One region of the Mesorhizobium shangrilense genome, then DNA from elsewhere that is predicted to be linked to it. Evidence: riboswitches for the same ligand, from Rfam matches in the RefSeq annotation. Region 1 holds a riboswitch; each other region holds the start of a gene.

Region 1 (4,205 bases):
CGCGCCAATACCGGCGTTATTACCCAGATCAATGTCTTCACCGTGCCCGAAGGCGGCCAGCAGGCGCTGATCGGCCTCTTGCGGGAAGCGGCCGCAAGCTGCCGCGCCGTGCCCGGCTGGATGTCGGCCAGCCTGCACCGCGGCCTCGATGGCAGTCGTGTCGTCAACTATGCCCAGGCGCGGGACGAGGCGGCTATGCGCCGCGTGTTCAAGCATCTGCAGGAAAATGGTTTTCTGGAGCGCAACAAGGCATTAGGGCAGGCTCATCCCGGACTCTATGAGGTCGCCATCACCGTGGAATGAATGGCGGCAATGTGATCGTGTTTCGGCAATTGTGGCCGAACACGATCTGCGGGGCTCTACCCCCTGACCGGTATCCATATCTCCAGTCCGCCATCGCCGCTACGAGGATTGAATTCCCTGCCATAGCGCTCGAATTCGGGCGCGTCGGCGATCTCATGGCCGGACACCGGCAGCCATTTGTTCCAGATCGTATTGACCGTTCGGCGAATGGTCGAGATGTGCTCGCGATGGGCGAAGACGGCATATTTCTGAGCCGGCACCCGGACTCGGCAAAGCTCCTTGGGCAGGTCGGAAAAGTCGGACACTTCGACGCCGGCGATGTAGTCGAAATTGCCGGCGTCATCGCCGTTGACGCAGACGCCGTAGGCGATGTCGCCGGTTTCGCCGGGAATGTTGCCGATGTAGGGGCCGAAGCGTTGCCATTGCATCGGAATGGCGGCGCTGGTCTCGCAGCTGTAGCGCTCGCCTAGACCGGCGATCAGAAAGGCGCGGCTGGTTTCGAAGCGCGGCGGTTCGAGAGTGACAAGGAACGACTGGTCCATCAGGATTGGCTCCACGAGATGGAGGTTCTTGAGGTTGCCCTGCGCGCGAACCAGTTCCGGCGTGGTGCCGAACTGGTCGCGGAAGGCGCGGGTGAACGCCTCATGCGAGTTGTAGCCGGCGTCGAGCGCGACCGAGAGGATGTCCGGCGCTCCGGCGGCAAGTTTGCGCGCCGCCTCTGTCAGCCGGCGCGCGCGCATGTAGCCCATTACCGAGCGGCCCGTGGCGGCCCCGAAAGCGCGCGTTACATGAAAGCGCGATACACCGCTCCTCTCAGCGATGTCGTCGAGCGTGACCGCTTCCGGCAGATGGCTTTCGACGAACCACAATGCTTTTTCGGTCGGGTTCATGCATCTCCTCGCAATTGACGCGGCCATTGTGACACCCGGCCTCACGGCCAGTTTGATCGAAATTGCGCATCGCGCAAAATCGAAACCATCTCGGCACGTGACCCAACAGCTCGGAGTGGCACGAGCGTTGATGCCGCGGGTCGAATTCAGCGAGCGCCCGACGGACCAAAGGGTTGACGTGCAGGCAATATTGTCTTAGTAATAATATTACATAACATTAATTTGAAGAACCAGCGATCCGGAAGGTGCGGTTCATCAAAAAATCATTGCGATGGGCTCGGGGGAAAACTACGGTGGGGCGGTGATGGTCCCCGCGCCGAAAGGCGAGGGGTGAAAAGGGAACGCGGTGAGATCCGTCTGGATCGAGGCCGTGGCTGCCCCCGCAACTGTAAGCGGCGAGCAAAATCCGAAATGCCACTGGCCGGCAAGGCTGGGAAGGCAGGATGGCGCAACGACCCGCGAGCCAGGAGACCTGCCATCAGCATGAGTTGACCGGACGGGGTGTACCGGGAGGAGACGTGGCCGTCGGTCTTGTCGACCGATTGCCAGGACTTCCTTCCGTCGCCAGTTGAGAAAGTGACGGAAAGTTGGACGCCTCCCAGGCCATCCACCGCATTATCGTATGCACGCTTTGCCGCGATCCCGCGACCGGGACCAGGACGGGCGAGGATTTGTGCGCGGACTTGCGTTCCCGTCTCTCGGCTGACAGCGAGATGGCTCTCCTGGACTATGCGGTCGAAGGCATCGCCTGCATGGCAGGCTGCGCCCGACCGCTGACGGTCGCCTTTCAGGCGGCGGGAAAAGCGTCCTATCTTTTCGGCCCCATCGACCGGCAAACCGATGCAGTCGAACTGTTGGAATTCGCAAAACTCTACGCGTCGCTTGCCGACGGCTGGTGCAATTCCGGGCAACGTCCGGCCGGGCTGGCCGACAAGACACTGGCCCGCATCCCTGGCTCCAATAGTGCGGCGGGCGTCGGGATATGACCGTGGCTCTTCTCGAAGCGAGCGACGTGACAGCGATAGCCAATGGTCAGCGTCTGGTGGACGCGGTAAGCCTTTCGGTGGCGGCCGGCGATCGGCTTGCCATCATCGGTCCGAATGGCGCCGGCAAGACCACATTGCTGCGCATGCTGTCCGGCATGCTGCGGCCAAGTTCCGGAGAGGTGAAGCTCGCCGGGCGCCGGCTGGACAGGATTTCGGCGGCCGAGCGCGCGCTTCACATGGCCGTCGTCGGCCAGACCGATCAACCCGATCCACGGTTAGCCGTGATCGACTATGTCGAGCTTGGACGGATTCCGCATGCCGGCCTGCGGCGAAGGGCCGAGGAGCGCGACATCGTCGTGGAAGCGCTCTGCAGGACCGGTCTGCTACCGCTGCTGGGCCGATCCATCGGATCGCTGTCCGGCGGCGAACGGCAGCGTGCCCAGCTTGCGCGCGCCATCGCGCAGGAGCCAAGAATCCTGTTCCTTGACGAGCCGACCAACCATCTCGACCCGCGCGCCCGCAGCGAGCTGCTCGAGCTCGTCGCCGGGCTGGGCATGACCGTGATTGCGGTGCTGCACGACCTGTCGCTGGTATCGCCGTTCGCTACCACGGTCGCGGTCATGGATCGGGCCCGGCTGCTTGCGCTCGCGGCGCCGCGCGAGGCGCTGACCCAGCAACTGATCCGCGAGATTTTCGGCGTCGATGTGTTTCGCCTGCGGCATCCAACCGAAGATCGCGAACTGACGGTCTTCGAAGTGCCGAACCGCGCCTTGTCGCCATCCTGATCCGAATTCTCACCCAAAAGGAGCTACATCCGTGAATCGCCTCGTCTTCTCCCTTGCCTTGTCATTGCTGTCCACGACCGCCTTTGCCTTTCCGGTGACCGTCGACAGCTGCGGCAAGCCGCTGACGTTCGACGCCGCGCCGAAGCGCGCTGTCATCCACGACCTCAACATGACCGAGATGGCCTTCGCTCTCGGGTTGCAGCCCTCGATCGTCGGCCTCACCGGCATCACCGGATGGTATAAGGTCGGCCCCGAATTCACGGCCGAGCAGGGTTCGATCCCGGAACTTGCGCCAAAGTACCCGACGATGGAAAACCTCGTCGCGGTCGATCCGGATTTCTTCTTTGCCGGCTGGTACTACGGCATGAAGCCGGGTGGCGAGGTGACGCCCGGAACACTCGCTCAGTACGGCATCAAGACACTGGTGCTGACGGAGAGCTGCGTCCATCTCGACAAGAACCGCCCCGCCGCGTCGATGGACCTGCTCTATGGTGACGTCGAAAAGCTGGGCAAGATCTTCGGCAAGGAAGCGAAGGCGCAAGAGCTTGTTTCGGGCTGGCAGAAGCAGCTTACCGACATCACGGCAAAGGTCGGTGACCGCAAGGGCACGCGTGTGTTTCTTTATGACTCCGGCGACGACAAGCCTTTCACCGCTGGCAAGTTCGCGATCCCCAGCGCCATGATCTCCGCCGCCGGCGGCGAAAACGTCATGGCCGATATGGAGACCAGCTGGGGCACGACGGACTGGGAAACAGTGGCGTCGCGCAATCCGCAATTCCTGATCCTGCTCGACTATCAGGACGGCGGCGGCTACCAGAAACTGCTCGATTTCCTGGAGGTCCACTCGGCCATGAAAGAGACGGATGCGGTGAAGAACAAGCGTTTCGTCGCCCTGCGCTACGCCGAGCTGACGCCTGGGCCAGCCAACATCGTGGCGATCGAGAAGATCGCCAAGGCGATGCACCCGGAAGCCTTCTGAGCTTGCCCCACAAGGCATTCGGATTGGCCATGGCGGCGGGAGCGGCGGTGATCGCTGCTCTCGCCTTGTTGTCGATCGCCTATGGCTCGACGCTGATACCGTTGTCGGACGTGATTGCAGCGCTCGGACATGCGGTCGGGCTGGACGGGCACGCGGTGTCAGGCCCCGTCGGAAAGATCGTTGTCGATCTGCGGCTGCCGCGCACGATCATGGCCATTTGCGTTGGCGCGGGACTGGGCGTCGTCGGTGCATTGTTGCAGAC
Region 2 (4,205 bases), 1.3 Mb from region 1:
GACCAGAAGCCGAGCATGCCGATCTTCGAGAAAGACACCGCCCATGGGAACAGGAAGGCAACTTCCAGATCGAAGATGATGAACAGGATCGACACCAGGTAGAAGCGGATGTCGAATTTCATGCGGGCGTCGTCGAACGAGTTGAAACCGCACTCGTAAGCGGAAAGCTTTTCGGGATCGGGGTTGCGGTAGGCCACCAGGAAGGGCGCCGCCAGCAGCGCAAGGCCGACCACAAGTGCCACGCCGATGAACAGGACGATGGGCAGGTATGAACCTAGAAGTGCGTTCATGCTCGGCTTTCCGTTGGCGCCAATCCACTTTGATTACAGCACCAGACCCACTTGCGGAAGCGTGACAGTTTAACCGCTGAACCGTTTTAGGGGCTCTATGCTGCAACGCGGCGAGGGTTAGCGCAGCGCTTTCGGCGAAGCAAGTCAAACCTTGTTCAAAACACCGACCTGGACGGCATATACGGGGAAACTGGTCCGATACGCTCCTGTTTGATTTCCTTCACTTTTTACTCCACTTTTCTCTCCTGACATATATCCCGCCAAAACCCTGCTAGCATTCCGCGGAATCACGATCTTACTCCATCCCGAACCCCCATCAGAGTCGCACCCGCATGAAGGAAAAAATCTCGCTTCCCATGGCCCGGCGCATCGCTCTTGCCGCCCAGGGTTTCATGGACGCCAGACCGGCCGGCACGCCCGATCGACGCCATCTCGGTCGCGTGCTCGCCCGTACCGGCCTGCTGCAGATCGATTCCGTCAGCGCGGTGGTGCGCGCTCATTATATGCCGCTCTATTCGCGGCTTGGCCCCTACCCGCTCGCTTTGCTCGACAACGCCGCGGTGACGCGCAAGCGCACGGTGTTCGAATACTGGGCCCACGAAGCCTCCTTCCTGCCGGTCGAAACCTACCCGCTGATGCGCTGGCGGATGGAACGGGCCGAGCGTGGCGATGAAATGTATACCGGGCTGGCCAAATGGGGGCGTGAACATGCCGCCTATGTCGAAGAGATCTACCGGCACGTCGTTGATCGGGGCCCGATCGCGGCTTCCGCGCTGGAAGGTCAGAAAGGCTCGGGCGGCTGGTGGGGCTGGAGCCATGCCAAGCACGCCTTCGAATGGCTGTTCTGGGCCGGGCGCATCACCACGGCGCACCGTCGCGGTTTCGAGCGATTCTACGATCTGCCAGAGCGCGTACTGCCGCAGGCGATCCTAGATCTGCCGGTGCCCGCCGCCGAGGACGCGCACCGCGAATTGCTGCGAATCTCCGCCCGCGCCCACGGCGTGGCGACGGCCGGCGACCTGCGCGACTATTTCCGCCTCTCCCCCGCCGACATGAAGGGGCGGCTCGAGGAACTGATCGATCTCGGCGAGTTGATGCCGGTGCGCGTCGAGGGCTGGGACAAGCCGGCTTACCTTCACAAGGACGCGCGCCTGCCACGAAAAATCGAGGCCCGCGCCCTGCTGGCGCCTTTCGATCCGGTCGTCTTCGAACGATCGCGCTCGGAGCGCCTGTTCGATTTCCGCTACCGCATCGAGATCTATACGCCGGCTGACAAGCGGCAATACGGCTATTACGTCCTGCCGTTCCTGCTCGGTGACAGGATCGTCGCGCGCGTCGACCTCAAGGCCGACCGCCCGGCGAGCGTGCTGCGCGTCCATGCCGCCTATGCCGAACCCGGCGCGCCGCCTGAAACCGCCGCCCAGCTCTTCGAGGAATTGAAGCAGATGCAAGGCTGGCTCGGGCTTGAACGCATTGAAGTGACGCCGGCTGGTGATCTGGGTCCGGCGCTGGCCGACATCGCCGTGTCGTAAGCTCGCGTTGACACCGCTGCCCGCAAAAGCCTAAATCCGCTCCAGACGGTCTCTTCTCTTCAAAGGGAGGAGCCAAGAGGGAATGCGGTGCGGGATCGAAAATCCCAAATCCGCGGCTGTCCCCGCAACTGTAAGCGACGAGCCGAAGCCGAAAACCACTGGGATGTTCCCGGGAAGGCGGCTACCCAAGGCGATGACCCGCGAGCCAGGAGACCTGCCGTCTGCGACAAGAAGAATCCGATCGCCCGGCGGGTTTCCGGGCAAGGAGCAAGATTTGGATCACGACAGCAGTCTTTCGGCTGGAAGAGCGGATTTTTCATCCGGCCATGACAATGCCCTCGAAAAGGTCACCGTCATCGTCTGCGCATCATGCCGCGACGAAACCGGCTCCGACGCCCATCCCCGCGCCGGCGAACTGCTGGCCGAAGATACGCGCCGCGCCGCATCCGGCGAAGATATCCGCATCCGCAGCGTCGAATGTCTCGGTAACTGCAAGCGCCGGCTCAGCGCGGCCATCCTGCGCGATGGCTGCTGGAGCTACGTCTTCGGCGACCTGACCGCGACCAGCGGCGCCGATCTGGTCACCGGCGCAAAACTCTTCGCCACCTCGACCGATGGCCTCATTCCGTGGCGTGGCCGTCCCGATAGCCTCAAGCGCGGCCTTGTTGCCCGCATCCCTCCCCTCGACATGTTGAAGGACTGACCATGACCGCTTCCGTCTCTCGTGTTCCCTGCACCGTCATCACCGGCTTCCTCGGCGCCGGCAAGACGACGCTGGTCCGCCATCTCCTGGAAAACGCCGGCGGCAAGCGTATTGCGATCATCGTCAACGAATTCGGCGACATCGGCATCGACGGCGAAATCCTCAAGGGCTGCGGCATCGACACCTGCCCGGAGGAAAACATCGTCGAACTGGCCAATGGCTGCATCTGCTGCACCGTCGCCGACGACTTCGTGCCGGCGCTCGACCAGATCCTGTCGCTGACGCCAAAGGTCGACCACATACTTATAGAGACGTCGGGCCTCGCTCTGCCCAAGCCGCTGGTTCAGGCCTTTCAGTGGCCGACAGTGAAGAGCCGGGTAACGGTCGATGGCGTTATCGCCGTGGTGGACGGCCCGGCGCTGGCCGAAGGCCGTGTTGCCAACGATATGGAAGCCCTGCAGGCGCAGCGCGTTGAGGACGAGACGCTCGACCACGACGATCCGGTCGAGGAAGTGTTCGAGGACCAGATCGCTTGCGCCGACCTGATCATCCTGTCGAAGAGCGACCTGATGGACGCCGCCGGTTCGGCCCGCGCCAACGCCATCATCAACGAACACTCCGCCCGTGCCGTGAAGATCGTGCCGACGTCTCACGGCAAGGTCGATCCCTCCGTGCTGCTTGGGCTTGGTCTCGCCGTCGAGGACGACATCGAGAACCGCAAATCCCATCATGACGGCGCATTCGACCACGAGCATGACGACTTCGACACGTTCATTGTCGACATTGCCTCGATCGCCAATCCCGACGAACTGGCAAAGCGCGTCGCCACCGTAGCCGAAGAAGAGAACGTGCTGCGCGTGAAGGGCTTCGTGGAGGTCGGCGGCAAGCCGATGCGGCTTTTGCTGCAGGCCGTCGGCCCGCGCGTCAACCATTACTACGACCGCGCCTGGACCCCCGAGGACGACCGTCGTTCGCGTCTCGTCGTCATTGGCCTCAAGGGGCTGAACCGTCCGGCGATCGAGCGTATACTCGCCGGCTGATTTTCAGACACGGGCCGCGATGCACATCCTCACCACGACATCCGCCTCGCTCGACGATCTCGCCGAGCCCGTCGATCTGCGGCAGACGCCGGCGGATATCGTGGCCCTGTCCTTCACCGACAGCGATCTCGCCGGACTGGCGGCGGCCTGGAAAGCCGATGCCGGCCGCCTGCCCTCGATGCGGCTGGCGGCGCTGCGTGACCTGCGCCATCCCATGTCCGTCGACCTCTGGGTCGACAGCGTCGCCCGCCATGCCAAGATCATCCTGGTGCGCATCCTCGGCGGCTACGACTGGTGGCGCTACGGCTGCGACCAGCTTGCCTCGACCGCCCGCGCACGCGGCATAAAACTGGCGCTGCTGCCCGGCGAATGCCGCGACGAGGATCTGCGCCTGATCGAAGCCTCGACGCTGCCGCGCGAGGAGCTCGACGGCCTGCTCGACTATTTTCGCGAGGGTGGCCCGGCGAATATGAGCGCGCTGGTGCGGCGACTGGCTGGGTTGGCAGGGTTGCAGGCAGAAGTTGTCGAGCCAGTCACAGTCCCCAAAGCCGGCTACTACGAACCGGATCGCGGTGTGGTTCCCCTCCCCCTCGAGGGGAGGGTCCAGCCGCAGGCCGGGGGTGGGGTCGCTGCGGCAGTG
Region 3 (4,205 bases), 2.0 Mb from region 1:
TGTGCGGCCGGAGAGATCGGTGATGGTGCCCGAAATCATCACCGGCAGGCGCACGCCCTTCTCGATGAAGATCTCGTTGCAGGCGAAGATCGCCGCCTTGGCGTTCAGCGTGTCGAAGATGGTTTCGATCAGGATGATGTCGGCGCCGCCATCGATCAACCCGCGCAATTGCTCGCCATAGGCGAGGCGCAGATCGTCAAAACTTACAGCGCGATAGCCGGGATTGTTGACATCCGGCGACATCGACGCGGTGCGGTTGGTTGGCCCCAGCGCGCCGGCGACGAACCGGCGCTTGCCGTCTTCCTGCTCAGCCCTTTTCGCGGCGCGCCGCACCAGTCGCGCGCCATCGCGGTTCAGCGCATAGACGGCGTCCTCCATGCCGTAATCGGCCTGGGCGATCGAAGTCGAGGAGAAGGTGTTGGTCTCGAGGATATCCGCGCCGGCAATGGCGTACTGATAGTGGATCTCCTCGATCGCCCCAGGCTGCGTCAGGATCAAGAGGTCGTTGTTGCCCTGCTGGTGGCAGGCGCAGCCGGCAAAGACCTCGCCGCGGAAATGATCCTCGTTAAAGCCGAGCCCCTGGATCTGCGTGCCCATGGCGCCGTCGAGGATGAGGATGCGTTCCCGTGCCGCCGCGGTCAGCGCCGCAAGCACCTCCGAACCGTCGGGCTTGGCCGCGACAGGGCCCAGGAGATCGTCCAGCGATGGCGAATTCTGCGACATTTTTTATCCTTGGGGCGACAGCTTAACCCAAGTCACATAAAGACATCTTTATGTCAACATACGCCTTCAAGCGTTGTTTGTCACGCCGCTTTCCAAGGCGTTGGTTGTCGTCCGCTCAATCGGCCTTCTCCGGCCTGGTGACCCGCAGCATCCAGCGGCGTCCGTCGCTGGAGAATTCGGTGACGCCCAGCGGCTCGATATCGATCCTGCGGCAGGCGGAAAGCGGCGCGCCGAGGACATGGACTATTGCCGCGCGGATGACGCTGGCATGCGTCACCGCGATCGTATGGCCATGCTCCGCCATCAGCCCGTCCATGAAGGCCGAAACCCGGCGCGACACATCGGCCAGCGATTCGCCGTCATGCGGGGCAGCATCGGGGTCGCCAAGCCAGGCCGCGATGCCCTCAGGGTCGTCCCCGTGAACCTCTTCAAGACTCTTGCCTGCCCAACGTCCATGGTCCTGATCCATCAGAAGAGGCTCGACGGAAGCCTGCAGCGCCATCGCCTCGGCGGTCTGCCGGGCTCGCAGCATCGGGCTCGTCAGCACCCGGTTAGCACGGCGCAATCCCGCCCCAACCGCCGCCGCCAGCCCATGCGCGCGCGGCTCCAGCGCCTCGTCGAGCGCGAACGCCCCCTTGCGCGTCGCCAGCGTTGCCCCGCTGCGGATCATGGTGAGGCGTACGAGCATGAGACTGCCTATTTCATTCACCGAGCGCAGGATTCCGCAGGTACGCCCGGACCTCTAGTTTCGTTGACATACTATATTCCCGGCGCCCCACCGTCGCACTTCGGGCAACGGCGATGATGGAAGTCCGAGCCATTGGCACCATAGACGTGTCCGCAGGCTTCCCGTTCACACTGGACGGCCCAGATATACTGAAGATGGTCCGTGCCCTTGAATTCAGTTTTGCGCAGCAAGCGCTGGTTATTCCGGTTCAGGTCGCCTTCGTCTGCCACGCCAATGCTCCGTGCTTTGCGTCAAGCATATAAGAATCGTGCCGGATCCGAGTAGCGCGCGTCTAATTTCAAACTGGCATACCGCCACCACCCACAATTCGTTGACGGCTATCGATCCGGTGGATATGGTCTTCAACGATACGGGTTTGGAAGCCGGTGTAAATCCGGCACGGTCGCGCCACTGTGATCGGCAATGTTGTTGCTGAAAGTCAGGCCTTCTCCCGTAGCTGAAGTTTGAGGAACGGGACGCAGCATCCCAGGAGAGGTCCATATGTCCAACGCTACTTTCGCACCCGCCTACGGTCCGGTTGCTATCCCTGTAAAAGAACTTTTGCCGTGGGCGATCTTCGGCGGTCTTCTCCTGATGCTGGCGATCTATTTCATCGGCGCGGAGCAAGGCGCGACCTCGCTGATCTCCGGCATGGGTGTGCACGAGTTCGTGCATGACGGCCGCCACCTGCTTGGCTTCCCCTGTCACTGATGCATTCCGCCCGGAAGCGCGCCGCGCTTCGGGCAATTGACATAGTGCTTTAGGCCGCGCGTCCTTCAGGGACGCGTTACGGTCTTGCAATGCAATGAACATGCAACAAACGCATGATCCCTGCCCAACCGGCAGCGCATCATGCCGTGGGGACAACGGTCATGGTTGGAAATCTTCTTCTTCGCGGGATGCTGGTCGGCATCTTCGCCGGCATTCTCGCATTCGGCTTCGCCAGGATCTACGGCGAGCCGCAGGTCGACCGCGCCATCGCCTTCGAGGAGGCCAACGCCCAGGCCGCAGGCGAAGCGCCTGAACCCGAAATCGTCAGCCGCTCGACACAGGCCGGCCTTGGCCTGTTGACCGGCGTGCTGGTCTATGGCGCGGCGGTCGGCGGGCTGTTCTCGCTGGTGTTTGCCTATACCTATGGCCGCGTCAGCAATTTCGGTCCGCGCGGCACCGCCGCCCTCCTGGCGCTGGCCGGCTTCGTCGCCATCGTCCTGGTGCCCTACATCAAATATCCGGCCAATCCGCCCTCGGTCGGCAACGGCGATACGATCGGCGCGCGCACGGAACTGTACTTCGTCATGCTGATGGTTTCCATCGCGGCGCTGATCGCCGCCGTGGCGCTGGCGCGGCGGCTGTGGGCGCAGTATGGCGCCTGGAACGCGACGATCATCGCCGGTGCGGCGTTCATCATCTTCATCGCCCTCGTCCAGTACGCGCTGCCGCCCATCAACGAAGTGCCTGAAAAGTTCTCGGCTGACCTGCTCTGGCGCTTCCGCGTCGCCTCGCTCGGCATCCACGTCGTGCTGTGGACGACCCTCGGCCTCGTCTTCGGCGCCCTGGTCGAACGCAGCTATGGCGGCCAGCTTAGCCGTCCGGTCTCCAAACGGCCGGCCATGCGCTAATGCATGTCGCCCAAAAGTGGCTCCGGTTTTGGGAGAACGACATGCACAAAAACAAAAAACTAAAGCGCGTCGCGCTTTAGCAATGCTTCGGCGCATTAACCGTTCAATGCGCCTTGCGGCGGCGTCCCTCGTGGGCGCCGTTCTGCTTTTCGCTTTTGCCGCTCCCGCCGCCGCCCATGGCGGCAGCGTCGGCGGACCGACCAGCGGCATTGCGATACCCAGCCTCACCCACGGCCAGATGGCTGTCATCCATGACTATCGCGGCAGGATCCTCGACCTTGCCGCGCGCCAGCAACGGACCGACCTGACGTTCCGGCGGCTGATGAACTACGGCAACATCCAGTACAGCTACTGCCTGTGGGGCCTGGTGCCCGGCAGCCTGCGCGACGAGGAAAGCCCCTTCAACGAATGCAGCCATGCCTATCTGTCGGCGGCGCAGGCGCTGCTGGTCTACATGCGGGAGATGGGTGACCAGAAGCAGGCCGTCGACGCACTGATCTCCGACATCGACGCCGACATGGTCCGCAACCAGGCATCGTTCGTGATGTGCCGGTTCAGCGGCGAAGCCTTCAACACCGCGAACGTGATCTCGCCCGGCTGGAGCGGCATTTTCTTCCACGTTCCCAGCCTGGTCACTTTCGCCATGCTGGCGCTGCTGCTCACGGCGGGCGTGCTGGCGCTTGCGGGTCCAAAGGCCCGGCGCCGCGATGATGCCAGCGGCGTCAATCCGGTCTAGTAGTTGCAAGCGGAGCCCGACCCGGGCTTGCCTGCAATTCCCCGGCCGGCGTGAGGTTGCTCACGACGGCGCCGGAGATCACGCCGCGCAGTTCGATTGGCCTTGCGTCCACGCCCGTGCGCGCCGCGATATAGTCCATGGCCTTGTCGCAATACCAGTCGGCGAAGGCCAGGACATAGGCTTCGTCGGGCAGGCTGTAGGGCCCGGGTACATACCCCACCGAGTTCACGCCACGCTGATTGACCTCCACCAGGTCCCGGTCCTGGAGATTGGTGACGTTCCACAAGGCGGTGAGATGCTCGACGTCGTAGTCGACGCCCTCGACCGCGTCCTTGTGGACGAGCCATTTGCAGGTCACCACCGTCTCTCCCGCCGCGGTCGGCATGGCGCTGAAATAGAC
Region 4 (4,205 bases), 2.2 Mb from region 1:
GGACCTCCATATCTTCGACACGGACGGGCGTTCATTCGCGCTGCACGCGGCAGAGGCGAAGGCGGCCTGAGACAGGCCAGCGCCAAAACCAGCGACGCAAAAAAGAGCGGCGGGCCAGGCCCGCCGCTCTTTTTTGTATATCAATTTCAGCTGTTAGTTGTTGCCGAAGAGGTTACGGTCGGCACCCTGAGGCGCGGACTTCGGCGCATCATTCGACGAATTGAGCAGCTTGTAGACCGGCGAGCCACTGTTGGCGATCGACGCCGTCGGGGCCTTGTCGACATTGGTCACAGCCGGCTGGTTGACGCCGTTCGAACCATAGTTGTCGCTACCGGCGAAGGCGCTGCCGGAAATCGCCAGAAGGGCGGCGGCAGCAAGAATGATCTTTTTCATTTTTAGTACTCCTGAATTTCAAGTTCGGCCGGAGGGATCGGCGTGCCCATCCCTCTGGCCGGCAATGTTAGTTGTTGCCAAAGAGGTTACGGTCGGCACCCTGATGGGCAGGCGTCTGAGTAGCCGGTGCCGGCTTCTTGATCGAAGCCGTGTACGAGCTGTCGACAGCGGTAGCGTGCTGGTTGGCGCCGTTCGAACCGTAGTTGTCGCTACCGGCGAAAGCGCTGCCGGAAATCGCGAGAAGCGCGGCGGCGGTGAGGATGATCTTCTTCATTTCAAGTACTCCTGAATTTCTGAATTCCGCGAGGGCGGCGGGCGGTGCCCGCCGTCTGCGAGGGATCGGCTGTTAGTTGTTGCCGAAAAGGTTATGGTCAGCACCCTGAGGGGCAGGCGTCTGGGCAGCCGGAGCCGGCTTCTTGATGGAAGCCGTGTACGAGCTGTCGACAGCAGTGGCAGCCTGATTGGCGCCATTGGAACCGTAGTTGTCGCTGCCAGCGAAGGCGCTGCCGGAAATCGCCAGAAGGGCGGCGGCAGTGATGATGATCTTTTTCATTTTTGGTACTCCAGTATTTTTCCGTCCGTCTAGCGGCGTGTCTTGGAAGGAATTCGCGTCGTTCGGACAGCCCCGATGTGGGTGAGCCACCCGGCCATTTCCAATCACGAAGTTGTTCCGCGTGGACCATGAATCCACATCTTGAAATTGTGCCAGACGTCTCTACACCTCTAATTTTATCGTTTATGATCAAACGGTTACTTGAATTCCACGGTCTCCCATCAGACCCTGTTCGTGAGCCGGCGTTCACACCCTGCTGCACGCACCGTCAACAGAAACGAACCGTTCGGTTCGATTTTAGAAAGTGCTAATAGTCACTTTTTGATACTGTTAACGGTTTTTAACCACGTTGGGGGTCGAGTCCGGTGCGCCGAATCCGCCGCTTATGGCCCGCAACGGGTGACCTTCCCGACCGCGATCCGCCCTGCGATCCAGGGCCAGCACGTTTTGGATACGTGTCGCGCTACATGGATGCGATGTCGCTTTCATGCCGATGTCGCAAACGCCATCGTGATTAGATCATGGCATCTCAGGTGCCGCTTCGAGACAAACGAAGCGGAGAATTGGGAAGCCGGTCGAAATCCGGCGCTGCCCCCGCAACGGTGGTGGAGTTCAAGTCGCAACGGGAGACCACTGGGCCAAGGCCTGGGAAGGTGTTGCGACCGTCCAAATGGACACTCCAGAGCCCGGAAACCAGCCCGAGATTTTTGAACTCGACTGATCGCGGTGGGCGGTCAAGAGGTGGATCGTGCATGTCCGGCGCATTGCCGGCCTGCGTCCAATCCTTCCTCTCTTCCCCTCCTGTTCAGTTTTTGGAGCGTCGTGCGCTGTTGGCCGCGCAAATACGCTTCGGGATTTGGATTGCGCATCGTCCGATTTCGGGCCGATGCGAAAGCATGAGGACAGGACATGGACGCGCGCAACGACATGCTTAAGCGGCTGCACAGCCGAAGGGACGGCTTCTCGCTCGAGCAGCCCTTCTATACCGATCCGGAATACTTCCAGCTCGACATGGAGCTGATCTGGTATCGCGACTGGCTGTTCATCGGCCATGATTGCGAACTGCCGAAGCCCGGCAGCTTCATCACCGTCCAGATCGGCGACTATCCGGTTGTCCTGGTGCGCGACCAGAAGGGCAACATCAACGCCTTCCACAATTCCTGCCGCCATCGCGGCAGCCGCGTCTGCAACACCGACAAGGGCACGGCGGCAAAACTGGTCTGTCCCTATCACCAATGGACCTATGAGCTGGATGGCCGGCTTCTGTTCGCAAGACAGATGGCTGACAGCTTCGACAAGAGCCAGTTCGGCCTGAAGCCGGTCGCCTGCGAAAGCGTCGGCGGTTACATCTTCATCTGCCTGGCCAAGGAACCCGCCGATTTCGCGCCCATGCGCGCCATGATCGAACCCTATCTTCTGCCGCACCGGCTGCGCGAGGCAAAGGTCGCCTTCGAGAGCACGATCATCGAGAAGGGCAACTGGAAGCTCGTCTGGGAGAACAACCGCGAGTGCTATCATTGCGCCGGCAACCATCCGGAACTGTGCAAGACGTTCCCGGAGGCGCCGACCGTGACCGGCGTGCAGGGCGCCGACAGCGATCCGGAAATGCTGGCGCATTGGGCGAAGTGCGAGGCGGCGGGCTTGCCCAGCAGGTTCCGCATCGATCCGGCCGGGCAGTACCGCGCCACCCGCGCGCCGCTGCTGCGCGATGCCGTCAGCTACACGATGACGGGAAAGCGCGCCGTGGAGAAGAACCTTTCCGACAGTGTTTCCACCGACCGGATCGGTTCGCTGCTGCTCTACCACTACCCGACGACGTGGAACCATATCCTCGGCGACCACGCGGTGACCTTCCGCGTGTTGCCGATCAGCGCCACGGAAACGGCGGTGACGACGAAGTGGCTGGTGCACAAGGATGCGGTCGAGGGCGTCGACTACAAGCTCGACGAACTCACCCATGTCTGGACCGAGACCAACGACCAGGACCGCCGTATCGTCGAGGAGAATGCTTTCGGCATCCTGTCGCCGGCCTATGAACCCGGCCCTTATTCAGAGCTGCATGAAGGCGGCGTGATCCAGTTCGTCGAGTGGTATGCGAACTTCATCGGGCCGCGCCTTGCCGAAGGCGGCCGGCCGGCGCTGCGCAGTGTCGCCTAGCTCATGTCGCCCAAAAGTGCTCCGCGGTTTTGGGATCACGACATGAGCAGTGCAAGAAGGACTTGAGGGATGAACGCGATGACTGACCTTGGCCTCTATCGTCATCTCGACCAGATGACGCCCTGGAACGACAGGCTTCAGGTGCTGGAAGTGATCGGCGTCAGCGACGAGGCGCCGGACGTTAAGACCTTCACCTTCCGCTCCGACAACCAGACCTGGTTCCGCTACAAGCCAGGACAGTTCGTGACACTGGAATTGCCGACAGCCGACGGCCCGCTGATGCGCACCTATACGCTGTCGTCCTCGCCGTCGCGGCCATTCTCGATCGCGGTGACGGTGAAGGCGCAGGCGGGCAGCATCGGCACGCGCTGGATGTTCGACCATCTGAAGCCCGGCACGCACGTCAAGGCCTATGGCCCGACAGGCGACTTTTCGCTGCATAGCCACCCGGCCGCGAAGTATCTGTTCATTTCGGCCGGCTCCGGCGTGACGCCGATGATGTCGATGCTGCGCTGGCTGAACGACTGCGCGCCATGGACCGACGTCGGCTTCGTCAACTGCGCGCGGCGCCCGGAGGAGATCATCTTCCGCAAGGAGCTGGAGCTGCTTGGCGGCCATATGCCGGGCCTGTCGCTCGGCTTCATGATCGAGGAACGGTCGAGCCGCGAAGGCTGGTACGGGCATATGGGCAGGATCGACGCGATACGTCTGCCGCTGCTGGCGCCCGACTTTCGCGAGCGCGAGATCTTCTGCTGCGGTCCAGATCCTTTCATGCGCGCCGTGCGCGGCATGCTGGAAGCCACGGGTTTCGACATGGACCACTACCATCAGGAGAGCTTCGCCGCTTCTGTCGTGGAGGAAATACCGGCTCCCTTCGCTTCGCCCACGGAAGGCATCGAAGCCGCCGTGGAAGTCATGGTGCCGATCCGCTTCTCGCTTTCGGATGTCGATGCCGAATGTGTCGCCGGCCAGACAGTGTTGCAGACGGCACGCGCTTCAGGGGTCCGGATTCCCGCCGCTTGCGAATTCGGCCTGTGCGGAACCTGCAAGGTGAAGAAGGTCGCAGGCGACGTCGAGATGAGCCACAATGGCGGCATTCTCG

Evidence for each region. Region 1 has a riboswitch for cobalamin ahead of ABVQ20_RS10860 (DUF1636 family protein). Riboswitches for the same ligand answer to the same signal wherever they lie in the genome.
Region 2: it holds a riboswitch for cobalamin, as region 1 does, so the genes downstream of both, ABVQ20_RS04345 (DUF1636 family protein) here and ABVQ20_RS10860 (DUF1636 family protein) in region 1, are expected to answer to the same signal.
Region 3: it holds a riboswitch for cobalamin, as region 1 does, so the genes downstream of both, ABVQ20_RS00965 (CbtB domain-containing protein) here and ABVQ20_RS10860 (DUF1636 family protein) in region 1, are expected to answer to the same signal.
Region 4: it holds a riboswitch for cobalamin, as region 1 does, so the genes downstream of both, ABVQ20_RS20845 (aromatic ring-hydroxylating oxygenase subunit alpha) here and ABVQ20_RS10860 (DUF1636 family protein) in region 1, are expected to answer to the same signal.

What each region holds. Positions count from the first base shown of each region.
Region 1 is NZ_JBEWSZ010000001.1:2,146,226-2,150,430, reverse strand. It holds gene ABVQ20_RS10870 (antibiotic biosynthesis monooxygenase family protein) at 1-303, shown strand, start outside; gene ABVQ20_RS10865 (AraC family transcriptional regulator) at 360-1,193, opposite strand; cobalamin riboswitch at 1,482-1,687, shown strand; gene ABVQ20_RS10860 (DUF1636 family protein) at 1,781-2,179, shown strand; gene ABVQ20_RS10855 (ABC transporter ATP-binding protein) at 2,176-2,964, shown strand; gene ABVQ20_RS10850 (ABC transporter substrate-binding protein) at 2,996-3,943, shown strand; gene ABVQ20_RS10845 (FecCD family ABC transporter permease) at 3,973-4,205, shown strand, end outside.
Region 2 is NZ_JBEWSZ010000001.1:831,895-836,099, reverse strand. It holds gene ABVQ20_RS04355 (NADH-quinone oxidoreductase subunit A) at 1-290, opposite strand, end outside; gene ABVQ20_RS04350 (winged helix-turn-helix domain-containing protein) at 623-1,822, shown strand; cobalamin riboswitch at 1,852-2,058, shown strand; gene ABVQ20_RS04345 (DUF1636 family protein) at 2,097-2,525, shown strand; gene cobW (cobalamin biosynthesis protein CobW) at 2,528-3,565, shown strand; gene ABVQ20_RS04335 (cobaltochelatase subunit CobN) at 3,585-4,205, shown strand, end outside.
Region 3 is NZ_JBEWSZ010000001.1:164,495-168,699, reverse strand. It holds gene metH (methionine synthase) at 1-723, opposite strand, end outside; gene ABVQ20_RS00970 (histidine phosphatase family protein) at 839-1,411, opposite strand; adenosylcobalamin (AdoCbl) riboswitch at 1,820-1,906, shown strand; gene ABVQ20_RS00965 (CbtB domain-containing protein) at 1,952-2,161, shown strand; gene ABVQ20_RS00960 (CbtA family protein) at 2,323-3,069, shown strand; gene ABVQ20_RS00955 (hypothetical protein) at 3,200-3,805, shown strand; gene ABVQ20_RS00950 (aromatic ring-hydroxylating oxygenase subunit alpha) at 3,792-4,205, opposite strand, start outside.
Region 4 is NZ_JBEWSZ010000001.1:4,310,634-4,314,838, forward strand. It holds gene ABVQ20_RS20825 (ABC transporter ATP-binding protein) at 1-70, shown strand, start outside; gene ABVQ20_RS20830 (DUF680 domain-containing protein) at 154-393, opposite strand; gene ABVQ20_RS20835 (DUF680 domain-containing protein) at 461-667, opposite strand; gene ABVQ20_RS20840 (DUF680 domain-containing protein) at 740-946, opposite strand; cobalamin riboswitch at 1,461-1,662, shown strand; gene ABVQ20_RS20845 (aromatic ring-hydroxylating oxygenase subunit alpha) at 1,856-3,103, shown strand; gene ABVQ20_RS20850 (FAD-binding oxidoreductase) at 3,182-4,205, shown strand, end outside.